Regions from separate parts of the Bradyrhizobium barranii subsp. barranii genome, predicted to be linked through region 2. Evidence: predicted binding sites of a transcription regulator. Region 2 holds the regulator's gene; each other region holds the start of a gene.
What was found. Region 2 encodes HrcA, which represses chaperone genes, less so after heat shock. Its sites were predicted from a motif close to GTTAGCACTCNCNNNNNGNGAGTGCTAAC; they were not measured.

Region 1 (3,311 bases), 1.5 Mb from region 2:
CGACGCGGATCACCGCGACGCCGCCGGCGAGCTTGGCGAGGCGCTCCTGGAGCTTCTCACGGTCGTAGTCCGAGGTGGTCTCCTCGATCTGGGCCTTGATCTGGCCGACGCGGGCCTCGATCTCCGGCTTCTTGCCGGCGCCCTTGACGATCGTGGTGTTCTCCTTGTCGATCACGACCTTGCCGGCGCGACCGAGCATCTTCACCGTGACGTTCTCGAGCTTCATGCCGAGGTCCTCGGAGATGAGCTGGCCGCCGGTGAGGATCGCGAGGTCCTCGAGCATGGCCTTGCGGCGGTCGCCGAAGCCCGGCGCCTTGACGGCGGCGACCTTCAGGCCGCCACGCAGGCGGTTGACGACCAGGGTGGCCAGCGCCTCGCCCTCGACGTCCTCGGCGATGATGACGAGCGGCTTGCCCGACTGCACCACGGCTTCCAGCACCGGCAGCATGGCCTGAAGGCCGGACAGCTTCTTCTCGTGCAGGAGGATGTAGGCGTCCTCGAGCTCGGCGGTCATCTTCTCGGCGTTGGTGACGAAGTAGGGCGACAGATAGCCGCGGTCGAACTTCATGCCCTCGACGATGTCGACCTCGGTGTCGAGCGACTTGTTCTCCTCGACGGTGATGACGCCCTCGTTGCCGACCTTCTGCATCGCCTGGGCGATCATCTTGCCGATGGCGGCATCGCCGTTGGCCGAGATGGTGCCGACCTGGGCGACCTCGGAGGAGGCGGCGACCGGCTTGGCGCGCTTTTCAATGTCCTTGATCACCGCTGCAACCGCGATGTCGATGCCGCGCTTGAGGTCCATCGGGTTCATGCCGGCGGCAACCGCCTTGGCGCCTTCGCGCACGATGGCCTGGGCCAGCACGGTCGCGGTGGTGGTGCCGTCGCCGGCGAGGTCGTTGGTCTTGGAGGCGACCTCACGCAGCATCTGGGCGCCCATGTTCTCGAACTTGTCCTCGAGCTCGATCTCCTTGGCGACGGTGACGCCGTCCTTGGTGATGCGGGGCGCGCCGAAGCTCTTCTCGATGACGACGTTACGGCCCTTCGGACCGAGCGTCACCTTGACGGCGTTGGCGAGAATGTCGACGCCGCGCAGCATGCGATCGCGCGCGTCTCCGGAAAACTTGACGTCTTTGGCAGCCATTTCTTCAATCCCTCGTGTTTCGTGATGTGTTTGCCGCTTGCGGAATGACCGAATGCCCGGATCGCGCGATCCGGGCATGACATTCAGCGGCTGTTCAGGCTGACGGCCTTAGGCCATGACGCCCATGATGTCCGACTCCTTCATGATCAGGAGCTCTTCGTTGTCGATCTTGACCTCGGTGCCCGACCACTTGCCGAACAGCACGCGGTCGCCGACCTTGAGGTCGATCGGGATCAGCTTGCCGGCCTCGTCGCGGCCGCCGGGGCCGACGGCGACGACCTCGCCCTGGGACGGCTTTTCCTTGGCGGTGTCCGGAATGATGATGCCGCCCTTGGTCTTTTCCTCGGCGTCGATACGTTTGACCACGACACGGTCATGCAGCGGACGAAATTTGGATTTAGCCATGACGTTTCCCTTTGGAGGCTCGCTTCGGAAGGAATGGAAGTGGGTAGGGGTGGCGTCCGTCCACCCTCTTGCCGAGGATCGAACGGCGCGCTTAGCAATCGGGCTTTCCGAGTGCTAATAGTGCGCCCGGAAATATGGCTTGGCCGCGATCCTGTCAAGCAAGGGTGGTTAAGCGATTGGTGAGGCGGATATAGGATCGTGTCTAGAGAAACTTATTGGTCGCGCTGGCGTATAAAGGACGTCATTGCTCCGACAGCGGTTTTGCGCTTGGCTGCAGGAGGGATGCGGTCGGGGTCTCATTTGGGGGACGGTTTGCTCGGGGGAATGTCATGATCAGGTCAGCTCACGCACGCACGGTTGCCAATCTGGCGGCCGCCTCTTGCCTGGCGCTGCTGCTTGGCGCCTGCGGCGGCGGTATGAGCCTGCCGTCGTTCTCGTCGTCTTCGCCGCCGCCCGAGGCCGAGCCCGGCACCGGCCCGGAAATGCCGGCGAGCATCCGCGCCGACGAGATCGTCGGCCGCTGGGGTCTCGCCTCGTTCCAGAACCCGGCCGACCGCGCCCGCACCGAGGCCGCGGCCCGGGCGCAGTGCAAGAATCCCTACGTGATCACCGCCGGTTCCTCCGGCGGCGTGATCATGCATCTCGCCGACCAGGCGACGCCGCAGGAGCTGCGGCTGAAGGGCTCGCCCAGCGGCAAGAACTACATCGGCCCGGCGGGTCCCACCCCCGGCGAGCAGGACCGCGAGATCGTCTCCTTCGACGGCCGCGTCCTGATCACCCGCTTCATCGACAAGGACGCCGCCACCCGTTACGGCAACATGGTCTACGTCCGCTGCGCGCCAAGGGCGTAGTCTCTCCTTCGTCATGCCCCGGCTTGACCGGGGCATCCAGTACGCCGCGGCCTCTCGGCTCAATCACCGCCGCCTCTGGAATAATGGATCGCCAGGTCAAGGCCGGGCGATGACAGTGGAGGGGATGGCCCCACAAACAAAAACGCCGGCTCTCGCCGGCGTTTTGTTTTTCCGTAATGCCGCGCCCGATCAGTCGAACAGCGCGTCGATGTCGTCCTGCGAGGCGTGGCCGACGTCGCCGGCGAGCTTGGGGCCGTTGAGGAGCTTTTCGTCGTCGCTGCGGGTGTCGGCCGGCGCGGGCACATGAGCCTTGATCGCGTCGACGCCGCCCCAGATCTCCATCATCGCATTGATGTGCTGCTCGATGAACTTCATCGTGGTCATGACCTTGCTGATGCGCTGGCCGGTCAGGTCCTGGAAGTTGCAGGCTTCGAAGATCGAGATGACGCGTTCCTGGATGTCGTCGGCGAGCCGCTTCTGCTGGTCGGCCGATTGCGCCTTGGACATCGCGCTGGCCGCCTGGTCGATCGATTCGGCGGCTTCGAGGATCTGCTGGGTCGCCTGCTCGGTGCCGCCGACGACCGCGCCGAGCTCGCCATTGACCTTGGCCATCTCGCCGCCGTCGAAGCTCTTGCCGTGCAGCGTCGCGATCTCGCGCTTGGTGCGATCGATGGCGTCGTGGATGAGGTCGAGCTCGACCTTCAGCTTGTCGCACTGCTCGATCTGTGCCCGGTAGGTATCGAGCATGGTACGAGCTTCAGAGAGCTCGTGGGCGGTGGAGGCGTCGATCGCCGCCATGGCCGCGCTGCCGGACAAGGGCACGGTGCCCTTCGCCATCTGTGCGCGGATCGCACGCAGCTCCGCCATGATCTCGTTATGCATCGGCGCAGCCTCCTCAATCATTTCGGGGC
Region 2 (3,311 bases):
GGGTTTTCACAAGGACGTCGACAGCTATTCGGCCTTCCTGGAAGCCGACGGCAAGACCTCGACCGGCCTCGCCGGTTACCTGAAGGGCCGCAAGATCAAGCGCGTGTTCGTCGCCGGCCTCGCGACAGACTTCTGCGTCGCCTGGACCGCGCTCGATGCGCGCAAGGCGGGCTTCGAGGTCTATGTGGTGGAGGACGCCTGCCGCGGCATCGACACGCAGGGTTCGCTCGCAAAAGCCTGGGCCGACATGGCCAAGGCCGGCGTGAAGCGGATCCAGTCCGCGGATATCGCGGTGAGCGCGTAAGATAGCAATCGGTCGTTCCGGGGCGATGCAAGGCATCGAACCCGGAATGACGCCAAGGCTTAGTTCGCCGCTCAGTTCACTTCGTTGCTGTTCGCAGCCGGCGCAGCCTTCGTGCCGCCCTTGGCGACACCGACCAGCGCCGGGCGCAGCACGCGCTCGCCGATGGTGTAGCCGGCCTGCATGACCTGCACGACGGTGCCCGCAGGCACCGACGCATCCGGCACCTCGTACATCGCCTGCTGGAAGTTCGGGTCGAACTTCTGGCCCTGCGGATCGAACTTCTTGACGCCGTGCTTTTCCAGCGCATTGAGCAGCGAGCGCTCGGTGAGCTCGACGCCCTCGATCAGCGAGGTCAGGCCGGGATCGGCCGTGGCACGGGCCTCGGCCGGAACGGCATCGAGCGCACGCTGGAGATTGTCGGCGATGTCGAGCACGTCGCGGGCAAAGCCGGTGATGCCGTAGAGCCGGGCGTCGGCGACCTCCTTGGTGGTGCGCTTGCGCAGATTTTCCATCTCGGCCAGCGTCCGCAGCATGCGGTCACGCGCCTCGGCGGCTTCCTTCTGCAACAGCTCGACCGAGCCGGGCTCCGGATCGTCGGGCATGATGTAGGGTTTTGACACCACCGGCTCATCGGTCGGTGGGGTCGTGTCGTCGGGCTGCCGGTCTCGATCGGTCATCGGCTCTCTTCTCGAACTCGTCTCAAGGGATTGTTGGCCCGGATATCGTGCCTAAGCTCACGAAAATCAAGCGCCCGTGATCGGAGGAAACGCCGGTCAGCCCCCCAAGAGGCGGCTGACGATGCGCGCGGCGTAGTCCACGGTCGGGATTACGCGGGCATAATTCAGCCGCGTCGGCCCGATCACGCCCAAAACACCGACGATGTGGCCGGCGGCATCCCGATAGGGCGAGATGATGGTGGAGGAGCCTGACAAGGAAAACAGTTTGTTCTCCGAACCGATGAAGATCCGCACGCCCTCGGCGGTCTCGGCGCGCCCCAGAAGGTCGATCACGCCGCGCTTGGTCTCGAGATCGTCGAACAGCAGGCGAACGCGCTCGAGCTCCTCCAGCGCGTGCAGATCCTCGAGCAGATTGGCGTGGCCGCGAACAATCAGCTGGCGGTCCTCGTTCTCGCCGCCGGACCAGCTCGCAATCCCCGCCGAAATCACCTTCTGCGTCAGTTGATCGAGCTCGGCACGGGCTTCGCCGAGCGCGGTTTCGAGCTCGAGCCGCGCCTCGGCCAGCGTGCGGCCCCGGATCCGCGCATTGAGGAAATTACCGGCTTCCGTGAGCGCCGAGGAGGGAACTCCCGGTGGCAGCGACAGCACGCGGTTTTCGACCTGACCATCCTCGCCGACCAGGATCACCAGCGCTTTTTCGGGTTCCAGCCGGACGAATTCGATGTGTTTCAGCCGCGCATTGGATTTCGGGGTCAACACGACCGCTGCGGCGCGGGTGAGACCGGACAGCCGCGTCAGCGCCTCCGACAGCGCTGCCTCGACCGATTGGGCGTGCCCCACCGACGTCAACTGGCTCTGGATCGACTGCCGCTCGGCGTCATTGAGGTCGCCGACCTGCATCAGGGCGTCGACGAAGAAGCGTAAGCCCAGTTCCGTCGGCAAGCGGCCGGCAGAGGTGTGGGGCGCATAGATCAGGCCGAGCTGTTCCAGGTCGGCCATGACGTTGCGGACCGAGGCCGGCGACAGCGGCATCGCGATCAGCCGCGAAATATTGCGCGAGCCGACCGGCTCGCCGGTCGCGAGATAGCTTTCGACAATTTGACGAAAGATGTCGCGAGAACGCTCGTTGAGCTGGGCGAGGCCTGCGCGCGGCGCGATCAGATGGATCGGATCGTGATGGGCCACGGACGGTAACTCCTCTCAGACGCTTATAATTTGTCCATCCCGGAGGGTTCTGACAAGCGTGGCGTTTGCGGGGTGGAAAACCCGGGGTGAAAAAGCCTTGCCGCCCACCCTCACCCCACCTACAAGCACCGCGAATAGCCCTTTTCCGAGAGTTTTGGAGGATTTCCCATGCGGCCAAGCCGCCGTGCGCCCGACGAATTGCGCCCCGTGACGCTGGAGCGCGGCGTGGTCAAATATGCGGAAGGCTCCTGCCTGGTGAAATTCGGCGACACCCATGTGCTGGTCACCGCCACGCTGGAAGACCGCCTGCCGCCGTGGCTGAAGGGCCAGGGCCGCGGCTGGGTCACCGCCGAATACGGCATGCTGCCGCGCGCGACCTCCGAACGCACCCGCCGCGAGGCCTCCGCGGGCAAGCAAAGCGGCCGCACCGTCGAGATTCAGCGCCTGATCGGCCGCTCGCTTCGCACCATCGTCGATCTCGAAGCGCTCGGTGAGCGCCAGATCACGGTCGATTGCGACGTGCTCCAGGCCGACGGCGGCACGCGCACGGCCTCGATCACCGGTGCCTGGGTCGCGCTCGCCGATTGCATCAACTGGATGAAGGCGCGCAACATGATCAAGGCCAAGGTGCTGCGCGACAACGTCGCCGCGATCTCCTGCGGCATCTACAACGGCACGCCCGTGCTCGACCTCGACTATGCCGAGGATTCGGAAGCCCAGACCGACGCCAATTTCGTCCTGACCGGCGATGGCCGCATCATTGAGGTGCAGGGCACCGCGGAACGCGAACCGTTCACACAGGACGAATTCCTCGCGCTGATGGCGCTGGCCCAGAAGGGTATCGCGCGGCTCGTGGACTTGCAGAAACTGGCTGTCGCGTAGTCAATAGGCCCATGCACCGCCGAATCACCGGAAAGCTCATCATCGCGACCCACAATCCCGGCAAGCTCGCCGAGATGAAGGAGTTGCTCGCGCCTTGCGGCATCGAGGCGGTGTCGGCCGGTGAGCTCGGCCTGCCCGAGCCCGACGAGACCGGCAACGATTTCCGCAGCAATGCCGCGATCAAGGCGATCGCGGCGGCGCAGGCGACCAAGCTTCCCTCCTTCGCCGACGATTCCGGCATCGTGGTCGACGCGCTCGATGGC
Region 3 (3,311 bases), 2.3 Mb from region 2:
TCTCCACCCGCTTGAGCAGACCTGAGCCACCAACATTTGTCATAAGTTCTTCGGCAAACTCGACCACCTGAGCAATGCTTTCTTCGATTTCAGATCGAGTGAGCGCGCAAAACTCACCAGATCTCGAAGATCAACGCTCTCCACAGCTGTTGCACCGGGCGTTTGACTGGCAAACTGTCGTTGCCCTTGTGGATTCTTGCTGTCGCCAATTATCAGAATAGTGCCATTCGGATTTGGGGCTCGTGTTGAACAAGCCTCAAGCCGGCATTTATGCTCGTCTTTTCCGCCAGTCTGAATCCAGGAGGCGTTGGCGTGAGCCGACGCGAGATCGATGGATTCGACCGCCAATAGCTTCTTTCTTACCTCCAAAAGCCAGCGACCACACTCCTCCTCTTCAAAATTTTTCCAACGCCACGGAGTGGACAGTTCTCCTACTAATGGGAAATGCTTGCAAACGTGCTCATCCCAATCAGCGAGCTTTTCCTGGAAGTCAAAGATCGCCTGCATAGGATCGCCAAGAACGCACGTCGGGAATGCCGAACATACGCGGCAGAGTACAAAGCCCTCGGGAAAGACCCGAGTATTTCGGCCCGCAAGTCCTCCGTGCTTATGAACATTGCACATAGTTGGACAGCCTTAGCGCACCAACTAGAGAGCCTTGCGGACGTGACGAAAGAAAGAGAGTAAGGCCGCCTCTGGTGCCTAGCTTCGTGACGGGAATGCGCCCAGCTGACCTGCTGCGCCTCTCCGCCGATTATTTACTTGTGACCCAAATGAGACATCCGACCATAGGCGCGAAAAACCGAGATCGTCGACTTAGGAACGAGTCCAAGCCTCTCCTGTTGGTGCAGATCACCGACAGTTGCACCGTGCGCCGCTGGCAGAGAGACGAGTGTGTGCTCCCGCCTTTCAAGGAATGGGAGCGTTTCATGTGCGAAAAATGCGTTCAGCCGAATGAGAAGATAGTGCGCACTGCAAAGCACTCTCGCAGCATATCACCGACCAACTCACCCTGGACGGAATTGCCATCTTGACTGGGCAGTACGAGGCCCTGAAGCGCGAGCTGCATCCCAACCATGAGTAAGGCCGCCACGGACCCGCCGCTTTTTCGGGGAAGGCAGCATCATTGTGCTTGAATACACAGACGAGGTTGCCGCTATGAAGGTAGCCCGAAAGATCGCCTTGGAAACCGGGCGCTCCGTTACGATCCGGACCGAGGATATGCGCGTGATCGGCATGATACCGGCAATCACAACCCTTTGAGTAGGCGAGTAGCCCTCGCTAGCTTCGACTGCTATCTACGACGAGAAGATAGGAGGAGTGCATGAAATTCCGTCCGCTTCACGACCGCGTCGTGGTCAAGCGCATCGACGCAGAAGAGAAGAGCGCCGGTGGCATCATCATTCCCGACGCGGCCAAGGAAAAACCCTCCCAGGGTGAAGTCATCGCCGTTGGCCCCGGCGGCTGTGACGAAAACGGCAAACTGATCCCGATCGACGTCCAGGTCGGTGACCGCGTATTGTTCGGCAAGTGGTCGGGCACCGAGGTCAAGATCGACACCCAGGAGCTGTTGATCATGAAGGAGAGTGACATCATGGGCGTTCTCACCGACGTGTCTTCCAAGAAGAAGGCCGCCTAATCCATCGCTCAAGCGCCTGTCGAGCGCCTGATTAAGGGTGAGACTAAATCAAAAACGCAGGGAGACCCACTATGTCAGCCAAAGAAGTCAAATTCGGAGTCGAGGCCCGCGACCGCATGCTGCGCGGTGTCGACATCCTCCACAATGCGGTAAAAGTGACGCTCGGTCCGAAGGGCCGCAACGTCGTTCTCGACAAGTCGTTCGGCGCTCCCCGTATTACCAAGGACGGCGTCACCGTCGCCAAGGAGATTGAGCTCGAGGACAAGTTCGAGAACATGGGTGCCCAGATGGTGCGCGAAGTCGCCTCCAAGTCCGCAGACGCGGCTGGCGACGGCACCACCACCGCGACCGTGCTCGCCGCTGCGATCGTCCGTGAAGGCGCCAAGTCGGTTGCCGCTGGCATGAACCCGATGGATCTGAAGCGCGGTATCGACATGGCCGTGGAAGCCGTGGTCGCCGACCTTGTCAAAAACTCCAAGAAGGTCACCTCGAACGAGGAAATCGCCCAGGTCGGCACCATCTCGGCCAATGGCGATGCGGAGATCGGCAAGTTCATCGCCGACGCCATGAAGAGGGTCGGCAACGAGGGTGTCATCACCGTTGAGAAGCCAAGTCGCTCGAGACCGAGCTCGACGTCGTCGAGGGCATGCAGTTCGACCGCGGCTACATCTCGCCCGACTTCGTCACCAACGCTGACACGATGCGCGTTGAAATGGATGATGCCTACGTCCTGATTAATGAGAAAAAGCTATCTGAGTTGAATGAACTCCTTCCCTTGTTGGAAGCCGTGGTGCAGAGCGGCAAGCCGCTTGTGATTATCGCCGAAGACGTCGAGGGCGAAGCGCTCGCCACCCTCGTCGTCAACCGTCTGCGCGGCGGCCTGAAGGTCGCGGCCGTCAAGGCTCCGGGCTTCGGCGATCGGCGCAAGGCCATGCTGCAGGACATCGCGATTCTGACGGGTGGCCAGGCGATCTCGGAAGATCTCGGCATCAAGCTCGAGAACGTCACGCTCAACATGCTCGGTCGCGCCAAGAAGGTGATGATCGACAAGGAGAACACCACGATCGTCAGCGGCGCCAGCAAGAACGCCGACATCGATGCGTGGGTGTCCCAGATCAAGGCGCAGATTGAGGAAACCACCTCGGACTACGATCGTGAGAAGCTCCAGGAGCGTCTCGCCAGGCTCGCGGGCGGCGTCGCGGTGATCCGCGTCGGCGGCGCGACTGAGGTCGAGGTGAAGGAGCGCAAGGATCGCGTGGACGATGCGATGCATGCGACCCGCGCCGCGGTTGAAGAAGGCATCCTGCCAGGCGGCGGCGTCGCCCTGCTGCGTGCCTCCGAGCACCTTAAGGGCATTCGCACCAAGAATGACGACCAGAAGACCGGGGTCGAGATCGTGCGCAAGGCGTTGTCCTACCCGGCCCGCCAGATCGCAATCAACGCGGGCGAGGACGGCTCGGTCATCGTCGGCAAGATCTTCGAAAAGGATCAGTAATCGTACGGCTTCGACTCGCAGACCGGCAAATACGGCAACCTGGTCTCCAAGGGTATCATCGATCCGACCAAGGTGGTTCGAGTGGCGATCCAGAACGCGGCGTCCGTCGCAGCGCTCCTGATCACCACCGAAGCTATGGTGGCGGAAGTGCCGAAGAAGAACACCGGTGCGGGCGGC

Region 1: J4G43_RS08190 (co-chaperone GroES) is a predicted target of HrcA. The motif match lies at 1,640-1,668, and genes of this name have one in related genera.
Region 3: J4G43_RS12110 (co-chaperone GroES) is a predicted target of HrcA. The motif match lies at 1,271-1,299, and genes of this name have one in related genera.

The regions. Positions count from the first base shown of each region.
Region 1 covers NZ_CP086136.1:1,681,709-1,685,019, forward strand. Annotated here, with positions in the region: gene groL (chaperonin GroEL) at 1-1,144, opposite strand, end outside; gene J4G43_RS08190 (co-chaperone GroES) at 1,253-1,549, opposite strand; gene J4G43_RS08195 (hypothetical protein) at 1,879-2,400, shown strand; gene J4G43_RS08200 (protein phosphatase CheZ) at 2,590-3,311, opposite strand, start outside.
Region 2 covers NZ_CP086136.1:224,111-227,421, forward strand. Annotated here, with positions in the region: gene pncA (bifunctional nicotinamidase/pyrazinamidase) at 1-304, shown strand, start outside; gene grpE (nucleotide exchange factor GrpE) at 376-981, opposite strand; gene hrcA (heat-inducible transcriptional repressor HrcA) at 1,078-2,166, opposite strand; gene rph (ribonuclease PH) at 2,335-3,048, shown strand; gene rdgB (RdgB/HAM1 family non-canonical purine NTP pyrophosphatase) at 3,060-3,311, shown strand, end outside.
Region 3 covers NZ_CP086136.1:2,489,722-2,493,032, reverse strand. Annotated here, with positions in the region: gene J4G43_RS12115 (hypothetical protein) at 40-507, opposite strand; gene J4G43_RS12110 (co-chaperone GroES) at 1,325-1,639, shown strand; partial or broken gene groL (chaperonin GroEL) at 1,711-3,311, shown strand, end outside.